Regions from separate parts of the Microbacterium petrolearium genome, predicted to be linked through region 1. Evidence: predicted binding sites of a transcription regulator. Region 1 holds the regulator's gene; each other region holds the start of a gene.

Region 1 (5,700 bases):
TCCAATCGAGCGCGAACTCCGGCGCGGATGCCCGGGGAGGGCGCGGATCGGGACCGCGCGCGGGATCAGCCGCGCAGCGATCCGACCCAGTTCGCGAGCAGGCGGATGCCGGCCTCGCCCGACTTCTCGGGGTGGAACTGGGTGGCCGAGAGCGGGCCGTTCTCGACGGCGGCGATGAACCGCCCGCCGTGCGCGGCCCACGTGACGGCGGGCTCGGGGAACGGGGGCTGCACGTCGAGCGTCCACTCCTGCGCGGCGTACGAGTGCACGAAGTAGAACCGCTCCTCGCCGATGCCGCGGAACAGCACGGAGCTCTCGGGCGCCTCGACGGTGTTCCAGCCCATGTGGGGAACGACGGGCGCATCGAGCTCGCGGACGACGCCGGGCCACTCCCCGAGGCCCTCGGTGTCGGCGCCGCGCTCGATCCCGCGCTCGAAGAGGATCTGCATGCCCACGCAGATGCCCATGACGGGCCGGCCGCCCGCCAGCCGGCGCTCGATCAGCTCGCCGCCGCGGATGGCGTTCAACTGCTCCATGACGGCGCGGAACGCGCCCACGCCGGGCACGAGCAGGCCGTCGGCATCGCGCACGAGCCCGCGGTCGTTCGTCAGGCGCGCGTCGGCGCCGGCCGCCTGCAGGGCCTTGACGGCGGAGTGGACGTTGCCCGATCCGTAGTCCAGGACCGCGACGAGCGGCCGCTCCTGGCCGGCGGAAGCCGCGTCGGTCACAGCGCGCCCTTCGTGGACGGCACGCCCGTCACGAGCGGGTCGAGGGCCTTGGCCTGGCGGAACGCGCGCGCGAGCGCCTTGAACTCCGCCTCGGCGATGTGATGCGGGTCGCGGCCGCCCAGCACGCGCACGTGCACGGTGAGGCCGGCGTTGAACGCGATCGCCTCGAAGGTGTGGCGCACGAGCGATCCCGTGAAGTGCCCGCCGATGAGGTGCTGCTCGAATCCGGCCGGCTCGCCGGTGTGGACGAGGTAGGGCCGCCCGGAGATGTCGACGACGGCCTGCGCGAGCGCCTCGTCGAGCGGCACGAGCGCGTCGCCGTAGCGCGAGATGCCCGACTTGTCGCCGAGCGCCTCGCGGATCGCCTGCCCCAGCACGATCGCGACGTCCTCGGCGGTGTGGTGCGCGTCGATGTGCGTGTCGCCGCTCGCCTTCACCGTGAGGTCGGTCAGCGAGTGCTTCGCGAACGCCGTGAGCATGTGGTCGAAGAACGGCACGCTCGTGTCGATGCTGCTCGCGCCGGTGCCGTCGAGGTCCAGTTCGAGCTCGACGGACGACTCGCTCGTCGAGCGGCTGCGGCGGGCGGTGCGGGCTGCGGTCATACCCTCGAGTCTATTGCGCGGGGCGGGATCCCGGCTCAGTTGCCGATCTCCGCGAGCGCCTCGAGGAACGCCGTCGTCTCGTCCTCCGTGCCCGCCGTGACGCGCAGGTGGCCGGGGATGCCGATGTCGCGCACGAGGATGCCGCGGTCGCGCAGCGCCGACCAGGTGCGCGAGGGATCGGTCACCCCGCCGAACAGGACGAAGTTCGCCCACGACGGGTAGACGGTGTAGCCGAGCGCCTCGAGCGTGGCCGACATGCGGTCGCGCTGCTCGACGATCTCGTCGACCGTGCGCAGCATCGTGTCGGCGTGGCGCAGGGCCGCGGAGGCCGCCGCCTGCGTGAGGGCGGACAGGTGGTAGGGCAGCCGGACGAGACGCAGCGCGTCGATGAAGGCGGGATCGGCGGCGAGGTAGCCGACGCGCGCGCCGGCGAAGGCGAACGCCTTGCTCATGGTGCGCGAGACGGCCAGGCGCGGGCGCCCCTCCAGCAGGCTCAGGGCCGACGGCTCCTCGCGCGGCGCGAACTCGCGGTACGCCTCGTCGACGATGACGATCCCGTCGGTGGCGTCGTAGACCGCCTCGACGACGTCGAGCGACAGCGGCGTGCCCGTGGGGTTGTTGGGCGCGCAGAGGAAGACGACGTCGGGCCGCGCGTCGGCGACCTGACGGGCCGCGTCCTCGGGATCGATCTCGAAGCGCGGGCCGCGCTCGCCCGTCACCCAGTCGGAGCCGACGCCGCGGGCCAGCAGCCCATACATCGAGTAGGTGGGTGCGAAGCCGAAGGCCGAGCGCCCCGGCCCGCCGAAGGCCTGCAGCGCCTGCTGGAGCACCTCGTTCGAGCCGTTGGCCGCCCAGAGCTGCTCGGGCACGAGTCCGTGGCCGAGGTAGTCGGCGAATCCCTCGCGCAGCTGGGTGAACTCGCGGTCGGGGTAGCGGTTCACGTCGCGCAGGGCGCGCGAGACGGCGTCGGCGATGTCGTCGGCGACATCGTCGGGCACCGGATGCGTGTTCTCGTTGACGTTCAGCGCGACCGGAACCGCCATCTGCGGCGCCCCGTAGGGCGTCTGCCCGCGCAGGTCGGCGCGGAGCGGCAGGTCGTCGAGGGTGATCGCGGGAGCGATCGAGGTATTCGCCGGGTCGGAGGTCACGCCCTCCATGTTAGATCCGAGCGGCCCCTCGATGCCGGACGATCGCCGTGCCCGTCATCGCGAGGACGACGATGCCGCCCCGGCCCCCGCTCAGTCGGCGTAGCCCGCGGGAACCGCGATCTGCTGGCCGGGGCTCACGAGCCCGCCGGCGAGGTTGTTGAGCCGCTTCAGCTCGTACACCACGTCGCGCGGGTCGTGACCGGGCGCCACGTCCTGCGCGATGCTCCACAGCGAATCGCCCGCGGTGACCGTGACGAGGTGGAACGCCGAGGCGTCGGCGCCCGCCTCGCCCGATGCCAGGGCCGCGCCGCCGCCGAGCACGGCCGCCGCGAGACCCGCGACGACCGGGGCGGCCGCCAGCGCCGCCAGCACGCGGCGGCCGCGCACCGTGAGGCGCAGCCGGGTGCGGGGCGCGGAGGGGGCTGCCGCTGCCGTGAGGATGGCGGTGCTCATGTCGTGCTCCTTCTGTCTGGGCGGCTTCGCATCCGACGCTCGGCCGGGAGGCCGGATGCGAAGCTCTGTACCGAATATACGTTCGACGGTTCGAACATGTCAACGCTATCTCCGACATCCGACATCGGATCCGCCGGGACACGCTCGAACAAATCTCCCGAAGACCCCGACGAATCGGCTACCTTCGAGGTCGAGGGTCACGTAATCACGGACCTCCGACATCCGAACGAGGAGCACAGATGAGCGACGCCGCGGCCGACATCGCCGGCACCGACGACAAGCCCCGCACGCGGCGTCGCCGGAACCTCAGCGAGAAGCAGATGGCCATCCTCGAGGTCATCCAGCGCTCGATCCAGCGCCACGGCTACCCGCCGAGCATGCGCGAGATCGGCGACGCCGTCGGGCTGAAGTCGCTCTCGAGCGTGACGCACCAGCTCGGCCAGCTCGAGCTCAGCGGCTACCTGCGCCGCGACCCCGGCAAGACGCGCGCCATGGAGGTGCTCATCGACCTGCCCGGTCTGTCGGGCGAGAACCCGGCCGACACGGCGCCCGCCGTCGGCGACGCGGCGATGGTGCCGCTCGTCGGGAACATCGCCGCGGGCGTGCCGATCACGGCGGAGCAGCAGGTCGAGGAGATCTTCCCCCTGCCCCGCCAGCTCGTGGGCAAGGGCGAGCTGTTCATGCTCAAGGTCAACGGCGACTCGATGATCGACGCCGCGATCTGCCACGGCGACTGGGTGGTCGTGCGCGCGCAGAACAACGCCGAGAACGGCGACATCGTCGCGGCGATGCTCGACGGCGAAGCCACCGTGAAGGCCTTCCGCCAGCGCGACGGCCACACGTGGCTGCTGCCGCGCAACTCGGCGTTCGAGCCGATCCTCGGCGACGAGGCGACCGTGCTGGGCAAGGTCGTCGCCGTGCTGCGCGCCGTCTGATCCGCACCGGCGGGCGCCCTGCGGCCCGCCGCCGTCTCGCCTACGGTGGGTGGCATGGCCTCCGAAGCGACCGCCCCCGCCCGCACGATCGCGCCCTACGGCACGTGGCGATCGCCGATCACCGCGGCCGACGTGGCCGGCGGATCGCTGCGCCTGGACGGCGCGCGCTTCGTGGGCGACGAGGTCTGGTGGAGCGAGGGCCTGCCGGCCGAGCGCGGCCGCACGGCCCTGATGCGCGGCGAGGCCGGCCGCGAGCCCGAGGTGCTGCTGCCCGCCCCCTGGAGCGTGCGCTCCCGCGTGCACGAGTACGGCGGCGGTGCGTGGACCGCCGGCGACGACGGCGTCGCCTACTTCGTCGAGCACGCCGACCAGCGCGTCTACAGGTTCGCGCCGGGCACGGATCCCGAGCCGCTCACCCCGGCGGACGGCGGCATGTGCTTCGGCGACCTCACCCTCGCCGAGGGCGCGCTGTGGGCCGTGCGCGAGACGCACACCGGCGCCCCGGTGCCCGCGCGCGACATCGTGCGCATCCCCCTCGACGGGTCGGCCGCGCACGACGCGGCCGCCGTCGCGAGCGTCGTGGCGGGCAGCGACTTCCTCGCCTATCCGGCCCCGCGCGGCGATCGGATCGCGTGGATCGCGTGGGACCATCCCGACATGCCGTGGGACGCCGCCGAGCTGCGCGTCGGCCGCCTCGACGAGCGCGGCCGCGTGACCGAGCACGTGGTGATCGCCGGCGGGCGCACCGCGGCGGGCACCGTCTCGGCGCTGCAGCCCGAGTGGACGGGCGACGACGAGCTGATGTTCCTCGCCGACATCCCGCACCCGGGGCAGGATGCGCGCTGGAACCTGCACTGGGCGCGCTTCGACGGCCTGTCGGCGGTCGGGCCCGAGCCGATCATGACGGTCGACGCCGACACGGGCGGGCCGCTGTGGAACCTCGGCGCGCGCTGGTACGCGACCATGGCCGACGGCCGGATCCTCGCGGTGCAGACGAACGGATCGGATCAGCTCGTCGTGATCGATCCCACGTGCGGCGCCGAGGACGCCCTCGACACGCCCCTCACGGGCGGCGTGCTCGTGCGCGACGTGCGGGGCCAGCGCGTGCTGCTGACCGGCGCCGGCGCGCGCGTGCCGGGCGGCCTGTGGCTGCTCGACGTCGACGCGCACACGATCGAGCCGGTGCGGGGCGGCGTGCCCGTCGGCGACCTCGACCCCGCCTGGCTGCCGGTCTCGCGCGCCATCACCTGCCCCGGTCCGAACGGTCCCGTGCACGCGTTCGACTACCCGCCGACGAGCCCCGAGTTCGACGCACCCGAGGGCGAGCTGCCGCCCTACCTCGTGCTGGTGCACGGCGGTCCCACCACCCACGTCTCGGGCACGCTCTCGATCGTCATGGCGTACTTCACGAGCCGCGGCATCGGCGTGCTCGACGTGAACTACGGCGGGTCCACGGGCTACGGCAGGGGCTATCGCGAGCGGCTGCGCGGCGGCTGGGGCGTCGTCGACGTACAGGACACGGCGGCCGCGGCGCGCGGGCTCGCGGAGGCGGGGCTCGCGGACGCGGACCGGATCGCGATCAAGGGCGGATCGGCGGGCGGCTGGACGGTGCTGTGCGCGGTCGCCGACACCGACGCCTTCGCCGCGGGCATCAGCCGCTACGGCGTGGCGGATCTGCGCCGCCTCGTGGCCGACACGCACGACTTCGAGGCGCGCTACCTCGACGGGCTCGTCGGCCCCCTGCCCGAGGCCGAGGAGGTGTACGTCTCGCGGTCGCCGCTGTCGCGCCCCGAGACGCTGCGCACGCCCCTGCTGATCCTGCAGGGCGCGGACG
Region 2 (5,700 bases), on a different contig from region 1:
CGCGTTGGCGCCCGCGAGCACGGCGGTCAGGATGAGGAGTCCCGTCAGGGCGCGCCACGCGCGCCGCACAGGGGTCGGTGTCGCCACGTCTCAGCTTCCGTGCGGGGGTTACTTGGCGTCGTCGTCGCCGCGGAGCTTCTCGATGCGCTCCCCGTTGAGCGTGTAGCCGTCGGCGTCCGTGGTCTCCTGCTCGGTGACGTCGTCGTCGGTCGCGACGTCCTCCGCCTCGTCCGCGGCGGTCTCGGCGGCCACCGTCTCGGGCACCAGATCCACCGCCTGCGCGTGCACCTCGGCGATCACGCCGGGGGCGATCTCCACCTTGGCCGGCTGCGTGAGGTCCTCGGCGTCGAACTCGACGAGCGTGCCGAACAGGCCCGAACGCGTCATGACGCGCGCGCCCGGCACCATCTGCGTGCGGCGCTGCTCCTCCAGCTCCTGGCGCTTCTTGGCGTTGCGGCGCGAGCTGATGAACATGAACACGACCATCACGGCCAAGACGACGAGGAGGAGCAGATTCATGTCCATACGGATGCAGCGACCTTTCGGGGGTGGACGCCCGCCGTCGGCGGCGAGAGCGTGAGAGACGCCGAGTCGGGCCGGCGCAAGTCTTCAGCGATTATAGGTCATCGAGGGGAACGGGCCCCGACGCCCCGAGCGGGTGCGCGACGCCCAGATGCGCGTACGCCTCCGGCGTCGCGACCCGCCCGCGCGGCGTGCGGCCCATGAAGCCGATGCGCACGAGGTACGGCTCCACGACGCTCTCGACGGTGTCGGCCTCCTCGCCGACGGCCACGGCGAGCGTGCTCAGCCCGACGGGTCCGCCGCGGAAGCGGCGCACGAGCGCGTCGAGCACGGCGCGGTCGAGCCGGTCGAGGCCGATCGCGTCGACGTCGTACAGCTCCAGGGCGGCGCGCACGTCGCTCAGCTCGGGCGCCGCGCCGTGCGCGTGCACGAGTGCGTAGTCGCGCACGCGGCGCAGCAGGCGGTTGGCGATGCGCGGCGTGCCGCGCGAGCGCATGGCGATCTCGGCCCGCTGTTCCGGGCCGAGCCGTACCCCGAGCATGGCCGCCGAGCGCTCGACGACGCGCTCCAGCTCCTCGGGCTCGTAGAACTCCAGGTGCGCCGTGAAGCCGAAGCGATCCCGCAGCGGGTTGGGAAGCAGGCCCGAGCGCGTCGTGGCGCCCACGAGCGTGAACGGCGCGAGGTCGAGCGGGATGCTCGTCGCGCCAGCGCCCTTGCCCACCATGATGTCGATCCGGAAGTCCTCCATGGCCAGATAGAGCATCTCCTCGGCGGAGCGCGCCATGCGGTGGATCTCGTCGATGAAGAGCACCTCGCCGGGCGTGAGGCTTGACAGGAGCGCGGCCAGATCGCCCGCGTGCTGGATCGCCGGGCCGCTCGACATGCGCAGCGGGCGGGCGCTCTCGTGCGCGACGATCATCGCGAGCGTCGTCTTGCCGAGGCCCGGAGGGCCCGCGAGCAGGATGTGGTCGGCGGGGCGATCCTGGATCCGCGCCGCGTCGAGCAGCAGCTGCAGCTGGCCGCGCACCTTGTGCTGGCCGACGAAGTCCGCCAGGCTGGCCGGCCGCAGCGCGCCCTCGATCGCCAGCTCGGTCTCGTCCTGCGGCTGGGGCGAGGCGGCGTCGCGCTCAGACACGGGCACCGCCGTTCGCCGGCCCGAGTGCCGCGAGTGTGAGGCGCAGCAGGGCCTGGACGGAGGCGCGGTCGGCCTCCGAGGCCCCCTCGGCGGCGGCCGCGACGGCCTCGCCGGCCACGCGCTCGGGCCAGCCGAGTCCCGCGAGGGCCTGCGTCACCTGGGCCAGGACGTCTCCGGCCACGCCCTGCGGGGCGGCGGCGGGGGCCGACGGCGGCGCGAGCTTGCCCTGCAGCTGCACGGCGATCAGCTTGGCCGTCTTGGGCCCGATGCCCGACACCTTCCGGAACGGTCGGTCGTCTTCGGCCTGCACGGCCTCCGCGATCCGGTCGATGCTCATGGCCCCCAGCACGCCGAGCGCCGACTTCGGTCCGACGCCGCTCACGCCGAGCAGCGTGCCGAACACGTCGAGCTCGGCACGGGTGGCGAAGCCGAAGAGCGACAGCGCGTCCTCGCGCACGATCAGGTGGGTGTGCAGCGCCAGCTCCTCCCCCGGCCGCGCGCCGCGGGCGACCTCGGGCACCACGGCCACGGAGAAGCCGACCCCGCCGACGTCGAGCACCACCGAGTCGAGGCCGGCGTGCAGGACGTCGCCGCGCAGGAACGAGATCATGCCTCCACCCTACGCATCCGTTCGCACATCCGTTCGAGCCACGCGGATTCCCCGTCCCCCTGCCGCGAGACAGCAACTGCGCGCCGAGACCGCGTCGTTACGCCGCTGTCTCGGCTCCCGATGCTGTCTCGCCGATTCAGCGGCGCGCCGGGGCGCGGCGGGAGCGCTTCTCGGCCTCGGCCCACGCGCGCTGCGCCGGGGTGAGCGCGCCCTCGGGTGCGGCCGCGGGGGCGCCCCGCCACGCGTGGCAGAGCGCGAGCGCGAGGGCATCGGCCGCGTCGGCCGGTTTGGGCAGCTCGTCGAGCCGCAGCACGCGCGCCACCATGTGCTGCACCTGCGCCTTGTCCGCCGACCCGTAGCCCGTGATGGCGGCCTTGACCTCGCTCGGCGTGTGCGTCGCGGCGGGGATGCCGTGCTCCGCCGCGAGCATGAGCGCCACGCCCGAGGCCTGCGCCGTGCCCATGACGGTCTGCAGGTTGTGCTGCGCGAACACGCGCTCGACCGCGAGCACCTCGGGTCGGTGCGCGGCGAGGGCCTCGCGGATGCCGCGCGCGATCGCGGCAAGCCGCTCCGCCACCGGTGCGTCCGGCGCCGAGCGGATCACGCCGACGTGCACGAGCGTGGCCGAGCGGTCGCGCGCGACGTCGACGATCCCGACGCCGCAGCGCGTCAGCCCCGGATCGATGCCCATGATGCGCCGCGTGCTCACCCCGCCACGCTAAGCGCCCCCTCCCGCGGGCCGGTGAGGCGCGCGGAAGGGGGCGCTGACGCAGTGGCGCACGATGCTCGCACTTCGACTCCGGTCGCTTCGCGCCCTCCGCTCAGTGTTGACCCGTCACGCATCAACGCCGCTGCGCGGCATTGATCCGCGCCGCGTCAAAACCAGATCTCGAGCTCGCGCGCGGCCGACTCGGGCGAGTCCGAGCCGTGCACGAGGTTCTGCTGCACGGCCACGCCCCAGTCGCGGCCGTAGTCGCCGCGGATCGTGCCGGGTGCGGCGGTGGTGGGATCCGTCGTGCCGGCGAGCGAGCGGAAGCCCTCGATGACGCGGTTGCCGGCGACCCGGATCGCGACGACGGGCCCCGACATCATGAACTCCAGGAGCGGCTCGTAGAACGGCTTGCCCTCGTGCTCGGCGTAGTGCTTCGCGAGGAGCTCGCGGCTGGGCTCGACCAGCCGGATGTCGACGAGGGAGTAGCCCTTCGCCTCGATGCGAGCCAGGATCGCGCCCGTCAGGCCGCGCGCGACGCCGTCGGGCTTGACGAGGACGAGGGTCTCTTCGGTGGCCATGGATGGTCCCTTCGTGTGTTGCGGATCTCGAGCCGGCGACGTCAGCCGTCGGCTCCGGCGCGCTGCGCGCTCACGCGGCGCTCGATGCGCGCCCCACCGATCGTCGCATACGCCCACATCCCGCCGAAGATCAGCGCGATGAGCAGGATCGCCGGCACGAGCAGCGCGCCGAGGGCGACGACCGCCTGCAGCGCCCAGCCGAGGGCGAATCCCCAGTCCCAGCGCAGCAGACCGGAGACGGCGAACATGAGGACCGCGACCACCGATCCGGCGACGATCCCCCACCAGGAGGGCATGCCGTCCGGCATCGCCTGGAGCCCGTGCACGGTGAGGCCGCCGAGGAAGACGACGATCGCCTCGAACACGAGCACGACCTGGCCCAGCTTCTCGGGCAGCGGGCGGTAGCGGAGCGGGCGGCTCATGCGCTCCACCCCGACTTCCAGTCCTCGCCCTCGGCCAGCACGAGCGCCTCGCCCGCGAGCACGACGGATCCGGCGACCACGACGCCGCGCTTCGGTGCCGATGCGGCCCACTCGCGCGCCGCGTCGGCGGCGTCGGCCAGACTCGGGTGGACCGTCACGCGCAGTCCGGCGGCCTCGGCCGTGTCGGCGAGGTCGTCCGGTGAGGCCGACCGGTCGGACTCGGGGTTCGTCGCGAACACGTGCGCCGCGACGGGCGCGAGCTGCGCCACGATGCCGGCCGCGTCCTTGTCGGCGAGCACACCGAGCACGACGCCCCACTCCTCGAAGTCGAAGGACTCGCGCAGCGCCTGCGCCAGCGCGGCGGCGCCGTGCGGGTTGTGCGCCGCGTCGACGACGACCGTCGGATCGATGCCCACCAGCTGCAGGCGCCCGGGAGAGGTGGCCTCCTGCAGCCCCTCCGTGAGCACCTCGTCCGTGATCGCCTGCGAGGCGTCGCCGATCAGCGCCTCCACGGCCGCGATCGCGAGCGCCGCGTTCTCGCCCTGATGGCGACCGAGGATCGGCAGGTACTGCTCGGCGTACTCGCCGGCGAGCCCGCGCACCGTGATGAGCTGGCCGCCCACGGCGAGCTTCTGCTCGGCGAGCGCGAACTCGCGGCCTTCGAGCGCCAGGTTCGCCTCGCGCTCCCCCGCCACCCGGCGCAGCACGGCCTCGGCGGCCGGCACCTGACGCGCCGAGACGACGCGCGCGCCCTGCTTGATGATGCCGGCCTTCACCTCGGCGATCTTCTCGATCGTGCCGCCCAGGCGATCCGCGTGATCCATGTCGATGGGTGTGAACACCGCGACGTCGCCGTCGGCCGTGTTGGTCGAGTCCCACGATCCGCCCATGCCCACCTCGAGCACGAGCACGTCCACGGGCGCGTCGGCGCAGGCGACGAACGCGAGCACGGTGAGCAGCTCGAAGAACGTCAGCGGCTCGTCCCCCGCCTCACGCAGTTCGGCGTCGACCATGCCGACGAAGGGCTCGATCTCGTCCCACGCGTCGGCCACGGCCGCGTCCGCGATCGGCTCGCCGTCGACCTGGATGCGCTCCGTGAAGCGCTCCAGGTGCGGGCTCGTGAACAGGCCCGTGCGCAGCCCGTGCGCGCGCACGAGACTCTCGATCATCCGCGCCGTCGAGGTCTTGCCGTTCGTGCCCGTGATGTGCACGACGCGGTACGTGCGCTGCGGGTCGTCCAGCAGCTCGAGCACGCGCGCGGTGCGCTCCTTGCGCGGCTGCACCCAGCGCTCGCCCGCCCGCGCGAGCAGCGCCTCGTAGACGGCGTCGGCGCGTTCCCGGTCGTTCATCGCTCTCCGATCTCGGCGGCTTCAATGACCACGCGGGTCACGGCCACCTGGAAGTCGCCGGCGTTGGCATACGTGCCGGCCGGCACGGTCGCGACGTGCTCGGCGTCGCCGCCGAACGCGCCGTCGCGCACCTCCGCCTCGACGGCCAGCGTCTCGCCCGCCACGTCCGCGGCGTCGAACGCCTGCCGCACGGCGGCGGCGTCGTCGGCCGACGCGAACGCCAGCTCGAGGCGGATCCGGTCGCTCACGTCGAAGCCCGCGGCCTTGCGGGTGTCCTGCACGGCGCGGATGATGTCGCGGGCCAGGCCCTCGGCGGCCAGCTCGGGCGTCACCACCGTGTCGAGCAGCACGAGGCCGCCGCCCGGCAGCAGC
Region 3 (5,700 bases), on a different contig from region 1:
AGCAGGAAGAAGTACGGGTCGGTGCCCACGGTGGCGGCGACCCTCTTGCCGGCGAGGTCCTCGACGCCCTGGATGTCGCTGTCGGGGCCGACGACGATGGCCGACCATTCGGGCTGCGAGTAGATGTCGATCACCTGGATGGGCGATCCGTTGGCGCGCGCGAGCAGCGCGGCCGATCCGGCCGTGGACGCGACGTCCGCCGATCCGGAGCGCAGCAGCTCGTTGGCCTTGTTGGATCCGGCCGACTGCACCCACTCGACGTTCACGCCCTCGAGCTTGTCTTCGAGGATGCCCTGCTCGCGGATGACGATGCTGAGCGGGTTGTAGGTGGCCCAGTCGATCGTGAGGGTGTCGGTCGACCACTCGGTGGCGCCGTCGCCGGACGCGCCGGCCGTGTCGGTGCCGCCCTCGCCGGCGAGGCAGCCGGTCAGCATCATCGCCAGCGCCCCCGCGGCGGCGATCGCGGGCACGGTGCGGCGGATGGTGGTGCTCATCGGTTCTCCTCGGTAGAGCGGACGGTGTGCTCGGGTGAGCGGGTGTGGTGGTGGGTGGGCACGCCGAGCCCCTCGAGCAGGGTGGCGCGCAGGTCGGCGAGGGCCCGGTCGGCGCGGTCGCGCGGGCGGCGGCCCGGCACCGTGACGACGCGGGCGATGGATCCGGCCCGGCGCGTGTCGGCGAGGGTGGATCCGCGCACGCTCGCGGTGGCGGCGGCGTTGATGGCGCCGATGCCGGCGTAGGACCCGAGGGCGACGGCCTTCGCGGTGGGGCGCGGGGCGGCGGGCTCGGTGTTGGTGCCGGCGGCGCCTGTGCCGGTGCCGGTGTCGTGGAGCGAGCGGAGCAGCAGGACGCGGTCGGCGAGGTAGAGCGCCTCCTCGACGTCGTGCGTGACGAGGAGGATGGTCGTGGGCTGGGCGGCGTGGATGTCGAGCAGCAGGTCGTGCATGCGCAGGCGCGTGAGGGCGTCGAGGGCGCCGAAGGGCTCGTCGAGCAGCAGCACGCCCGGATTGCGCGCGAGGGCGCGGGCGAGCGAGGCGCGTTGCGCCATGCCGCCGGAGACCTCGCTGGGCCGCTGGTCCGCGGCGTGCTCAAGGCCGACGAGGCGCAGCAGCTCGGCGACCCGCTTCGCTCCCGCCCCGCCGCGGCCGCGGCCGCGCGGCAGCCCGAGCGCGACGTTCTGCGCGATGGTGCGCCAGGGCAGCAGCCGGGACTCCTGGAAGGCGACGGCGGTGCGCTCGTCGGTGGCGCTCACCTCGGCGCCGTCGATGGCGATCCGCCCGCCCGTGGGCCGATCCAGCCCGCCGACCAGGCGCAGCAGCGTGGACTTGCCGCAGCCGGAGGGCCCGACGACGGCGACGATCTCGCCGGCGCGGACGTCGAGGTCGATCCCGTCGAGCACCGCCCGGGTGCCGGCCTTCGTCGCGAAGGCTCGCGAGACCCCGTCGAGCCGCACGGCGCCGGCCGCGCGGCTCGGCGCGCGCGTCTCGGTGGCGCGCGGGGCGTCGACGGTGGCGGTCATGGGTCCATGCTGGCGGCGTGGTCATGCGGGCGGCGAATCCGCCGTAATGCTCAGAAACAAAGCGGATCGCGGCGGGTGGCGTGGCGATGTGCGCAGGTTGCGCTCCCGGTCCGCGAGCTTCGCTCAGGCGGCTTGCGTCAGTCTGGCGCGCGCTCGAAGAGCCCGGGGTAGGTGACGACGAAGCCGTCGTCGTCGACCGTGAGGGTGCGGCGGAAGTCGGAGTCGCGCGATTCGTAGAGGTACTCGTGCCGCGACAGCCGCGTGTACCGCTGCGGATCGGGCAACACCGTCAGCTCGGGGACCGACACGTACGCCGTGACGATGTCGGCGCTCTGCCCTTCGGCGAGGCGGAGGCGGCGGATCGGGAGGGTGTTGCTGACGGGGCTCGCGGAGATGTCGGGTTCGTGCGCGTCCGCGAGGTCGGGGCGTGCTTCCCCGTCGACGGTCCATTCGTCGTCCACGCGTTCCAGCCGGCACGACCGCTCGCCGACGGCGAGCACCAGGGCGCGGAACCGCCAGTGCGGATCGGCCGCGATCGCGTACGAGAGCTCGCCGTGCTCGCCCGAGACGGTGCCCGTGATACGCACGCCCCGCCCTGAGATCTCGACGTGGCACGTCTCGGTGCTCGGCGATTCGATGCCCTTCCATCGGATGCTCCGCATGCCCCCATGGTCCCCGCCCCGCCGCGTCTCCGCCACGGGGTTGCGCCCGCAGTGGTTCAGAACGGGGCGGGATCGGGCGCGTGGACGGGGGCCGCGGAGCCGCCGCCCGAGGGGGTGGAGCCGTGGCCAGGGGGTGCGGTTTCGCCGCCGGGGTGCGCGGAACCGTCACCGGGCAGGGTGGTCTCGGTGAACCGCACGCCGGATGTGGGTCGGCCGGTGTAGTGGTGGCCGAGGGGGCTGGTCCATTCGAGCTCTCCCCCGCCGAGATGTCGCACCTGCCAGGGTGAGTGGTGTTTCAGCATGTGATGTCGCTTGCACAGGCTCTCGAGGTTGGTCACGTCGGTGGGGCCGCCCCTCGAGTGCGGGTGGATGTGGTCGGCGTCGCATCGTCGGGCGGCTTGTCGGCATCCGGGGAAGCGGCAGTGCTCGTCGCGGGCGCGGAGGAACCTGCGCTGCGCCGCGGTGGGCGTGTAGTGGTCGACGGTCAGCAGCGCCCCCGTGTCGGGGGCGAGGAACAGCCGCTCCCACCCGGTGGCCTCGGCCGCGAGACGGCGGGCTGTGGCCGGATCGATCGGCTCGCCGCCCGCCGTCGGGACGCCGCTGGGGCGACGACCGGTGCCGTGGGCCCCGGATGTCCCGCGCCGCCCGCGCCGCTGCTCGTGCATGGCGTCGCCCGCAGTCATGCCGGGGGCTCGGTGGGCGTGGATGCGGCCGTCGGTGAGGACGTGGGCGGGGATGGTGACGTGGACCACCCCGCGCACCTGGTCAAGCAGGTTCCGCCCGGCCCCATCCTCGACCATGTGCCCGGTCGGTGCGCCGGCGAGCAGCAGGGCACAGGCCAGGTCGGCGCGCAGCTCATCGATGCGGCGCTTGTCGGGCCCGGACGCCGCACCGACACCCTCCCCCGCCCCGGCGTCCGTATCGACAGCCCGCCCGAACGCGTCCCGCTCGGCGATCACGGTCCGCGCCATCGTGGTCAGCCGGTCGTGGATGCCCTGCACCAGCGGCACCGGTGCGGTCAGGCGCAGCTCGGCCATCCCGTCCTCCAGTGCCGTCACCCGCACACCCCGCCGCGCGCGGGCCGCCTCATGGCGTTGCGCGAGAGACTCCTCCAGGAACGCGTCGGCGATCGCCCGGCACATCGGCTTGAGCCCCGCCACCGTCGCGTCCTCCGCGACGCCGAGTGCCCGGGCCTCGTACTCCCGCCGATCCCCCGCATCCCCGATCCGTGACCCCTCCGCCACGATCACCGCGGCGTGACGCCCGGGCAGCCGGCCCTCCTCCACCTGCGTCAGCGTTGCTGGGAAGTCCCGCACCAGCAGGGCGGCGTCGACCATCCGGTTCTCGACCGTCCGCGGTCCCTCCCGCAGGACGGCGGCGACCTCCGCGGCCATCGACCGCACGGGCATGTCCCACTCCGGCGGGGCACCCGCACGCTCCACCTGCCCGACCGCGATATCCAACGCCCGGCCCAGCAGCCGCGCCTCCTCCGCCTCCAACCGTGCCCGCTCCGCCCGCACCACCTGCAGGCGCGACACGATCCGGCCCGCCTCGGCGCGCTCCGACGCCGTGGGCTCCCAGAAGACCGTGTCTCGTTCCATACCCCGATTCTCCCAGCCACCACCGACAACCATCGAAGAAATGTACGAGCTGGGGATAAGTCACGAGCGCTTTCCACAGGGCGAAAACGCGGTGGGCTTGATCGCCACATCCGCCCCGCGATCCTCACCCCACGATCCGCACACCGCGCCCCGCGATCCGCCCGGATACGCCAAAAGGCCGGACCCCCGAAGGGATCCGGCCTCTTGAACTAGAGCGGCTGCTTACGCGCCGGCGAGCTTCTCGCGCAGAGCGGCGAGGGCCTCGTCGTCGGCGAGCGTGCCGGCACCGGCCGACTCAGAGCTGAAGCTCTGGCCCGCGGCGGCGGCGCCACCGAAGTCGTCGCCCGCAGCGGCCTCGGCCTCGAGGGCCTTGGCGACGAGCGTCTTGTGCTGCTCCCAGCGAGCCTGCGCGGCGGCGTACTCGTCCTCCCACTTCTGGCGGGCCTCGTCGAAGCCCTCCAGCCACTGGTTGGTCTCGGGGTCGAAGCCCTCGGGGTACTTGTACTCGCCGTTCTCGTCGTACTCGGTGGTCATGCCGTACAGCGCCGGGTCGAACTCGGTGCCGTTGGGGTCGACCATCTCGTTCGCCTGCTTGAGCGAGAGCGAGATGCGGCGGCGGTCGAGGTCGATGTCGATGACGCGAACGAAGACCTCCTCGCCGACCGAGACGACCTGCTCAGCGAGCTCGACGTGCTTGTTCGACAGCTCCGAGATGTGCACGAGGCCCTCGATGCCGTCGGCGACGCGAACGAACGCACCGAACGGAACGAGCTTGGTGACCTTGCCCGGCGTGATCTGGCCGATCGCGTGGGTGCGGGCGAAGACCTGCCACGGGTCCTCCTGCGTCGCCTTGAGCGACAGCGAGACGCGCTCGCGGTCGAGGTCGACCTCGAGGATCTCGACGGTGACCTCCTGGCCCACCTCGACGACCTCGCTGGCGTGCTCGATGTGCTTCCACGACAGCTCCGAGACGTGCACGAGGCCGTCCACGCCGCCGAGGTCGACGAACGCACCGAAGTTGACGATCGACGAGACGACGCCCTTGCGGACCTGACCCTTGTGCAGGTTGTTCAGGAACTGCGTGCGCGTGGCCGACTGCGTCTCCTCGAGGAGGGCGCGGCGCGAGAGCACGACGTTGTTGCGGTTCTTGTCGAGCTCGAGGATCTTCGCCTCGATCTCCTGGCCGAGGTACGGCGTGAGGTCGCGGACGCGGCGCAGCTCGATGAGCGAGGCCGGCAGGAAGCCGCGCAGGCCGATGTCGACGATGAGGCCGCCCTTGACGACCTCGATGACGGTGCCGGTGACGACGCCGTCGTTCTCCTTGATCTTCTCCACGTCGCCCCAGGCGCGCTCGTACTGCGCGCGCTTCTTCGACAGGATCAGACGGCCTTCCTTGTCCTCCTTCTGGAGAACCAGGGCCTCGACGACGTCGCCGACGCTGACGACCTCGTTGGGGTCGACGTCGTGCTTGATGGAGAGCTCGCGCGAGGGGATGACGCCCTCGGTCTTGAAGCTGACGTCGAGCAGAACCTCGTCGCGGTCGATCTTGACGATCGTGCCCTCGATGATGTCGCCGTCGTTGAAGGACTTGAGAGTCTTCTCGACCGCGGCCAGGAAGTCCTCAGCAGAGCCGATGTCGTTGATCGCGACCTGCTTGGTGGCCGGGGCGGTCGTTGCGTTAGTCATGTAGTTGGTTTGCCTTATGGGGTTGGAGTCGGGCCTCGGATCGGGATCCCTCACGGACGTGCGGAACCGTGGATGAACCGAAGCGGTCTGGTTGGTTGTCGTACGTCACGCGGTGGGCCTGCCCGGCGAGCACGCCAGACCCCACGCACACGCGTGACACTTCAGGTTACCAGAGGGAACGCGGGCGGTGCGGGGGGGATTCCCGGGGTACAGATCCTTGCTTGGCAGCGCTCAA

What was found. The regulator LexA, encoded in region 1, represses DNA repair genes until DNA is damaged. The targets are predictions, from matches to a motif close to TCGAACANNTGTTCGA.
Region 2: the regulator LexA is predicted to act here: its motif matches at 2,289-2,304, upstream of ruvA (Holliday junction branch migration protein RuvA).
Region 3: the regulator LexA is predicted to act here: its motif matches at 3,812-3,827, upstream of ACYVJ0_RS00205 (HNH endonuclease signature motif containing protein).

What each region holds. Positions count from the first base shown of each region.
Region 1 is NZ_BAAGRQ010000008.1:108,610-114,309, reverse strand. It holds gene hisH (imidazole glycerol phosphate synthase subunit HisH) at 66-728, opposite strand; gene hisB (imidazoleglycerol-phosphate dehydratase HisB) at 725-1,330, opposite strand; gene ACYVJ0_RS08495 (histidinol-phosphate transaminase) at 1,366-2,478, opposite strand; gene ACYVJ0_RS08490 (LysM peptidoglycan-binding domain-containing protein) at 2,569-2,931, opposite strand; gene lexA (transcriptional repressor LexA) at 3,171-3,866, shown strand; gene ACYVJ0_RS08480 (alpha/beta hydrolase family protein) at 3,921-5,700, shown strand, end outside.
Region 2 is NZ_BAAGRQ010000001.1:238,909-244,608, reverse strand. It holds gene secD (protein translocase subunit SecD) at 1-87, opposite strand, end outside; gene ACYVJ0_RS01195 (preprotein translocase subunit YajC) at 109-519, opposite strand; gene ruvB (Holliday junction branch migration DNA helicase RuvB) at 617-1,657, opposite strand; gene ruvA (Holliday junction branch migration protein RuvA) at 1,650-2,267, opposite strand; gene ruvC (crossover junction endodeoxyribonuclease RuvC) at 2,404-2,958, opposite strand; gene ndk (nucleoside-diphosphate kinase) at 3,144-3,557, opposite strand; gene ACYVJ0_RS01170 (DUF4233 domain-containing protein) at 3,599-3,979, opposite strand; gene ACYVJ0_RS01165 (bifunctional folylpolyglutamate synthase/dihydrofolate synthase) at 3,976-5,328, opposite strand; gene ileS (isoleucine--tRNA ligase) at 5,325-5,700, opposite strand, start outside.
Region 3 is NZ_BAAGRQ010000001.1:44,818-50,517, reverse strand. It holds gene ACYVJ0_RS00220 (aliphatic sulfonate ABC transporter substrate-binding protein) at 1-494, opposite strand, end outside; gene ACYVJ0_RS00215 (ABC transporter ATP-binding protein) at 491-1,516, opposite strand; gene ACYVJ0_RS00210 (putative glycolipid-binding domain-containing protein) at 1,654-2,178, opposite strand; gene ACYVJ0_RS00205 (HNH endonuclease signature motif containing protein) at 2,235-3,779, opposite strand; gene rpsA (30S ribosomal protein S1) at 4,002-5,465, opposite strand.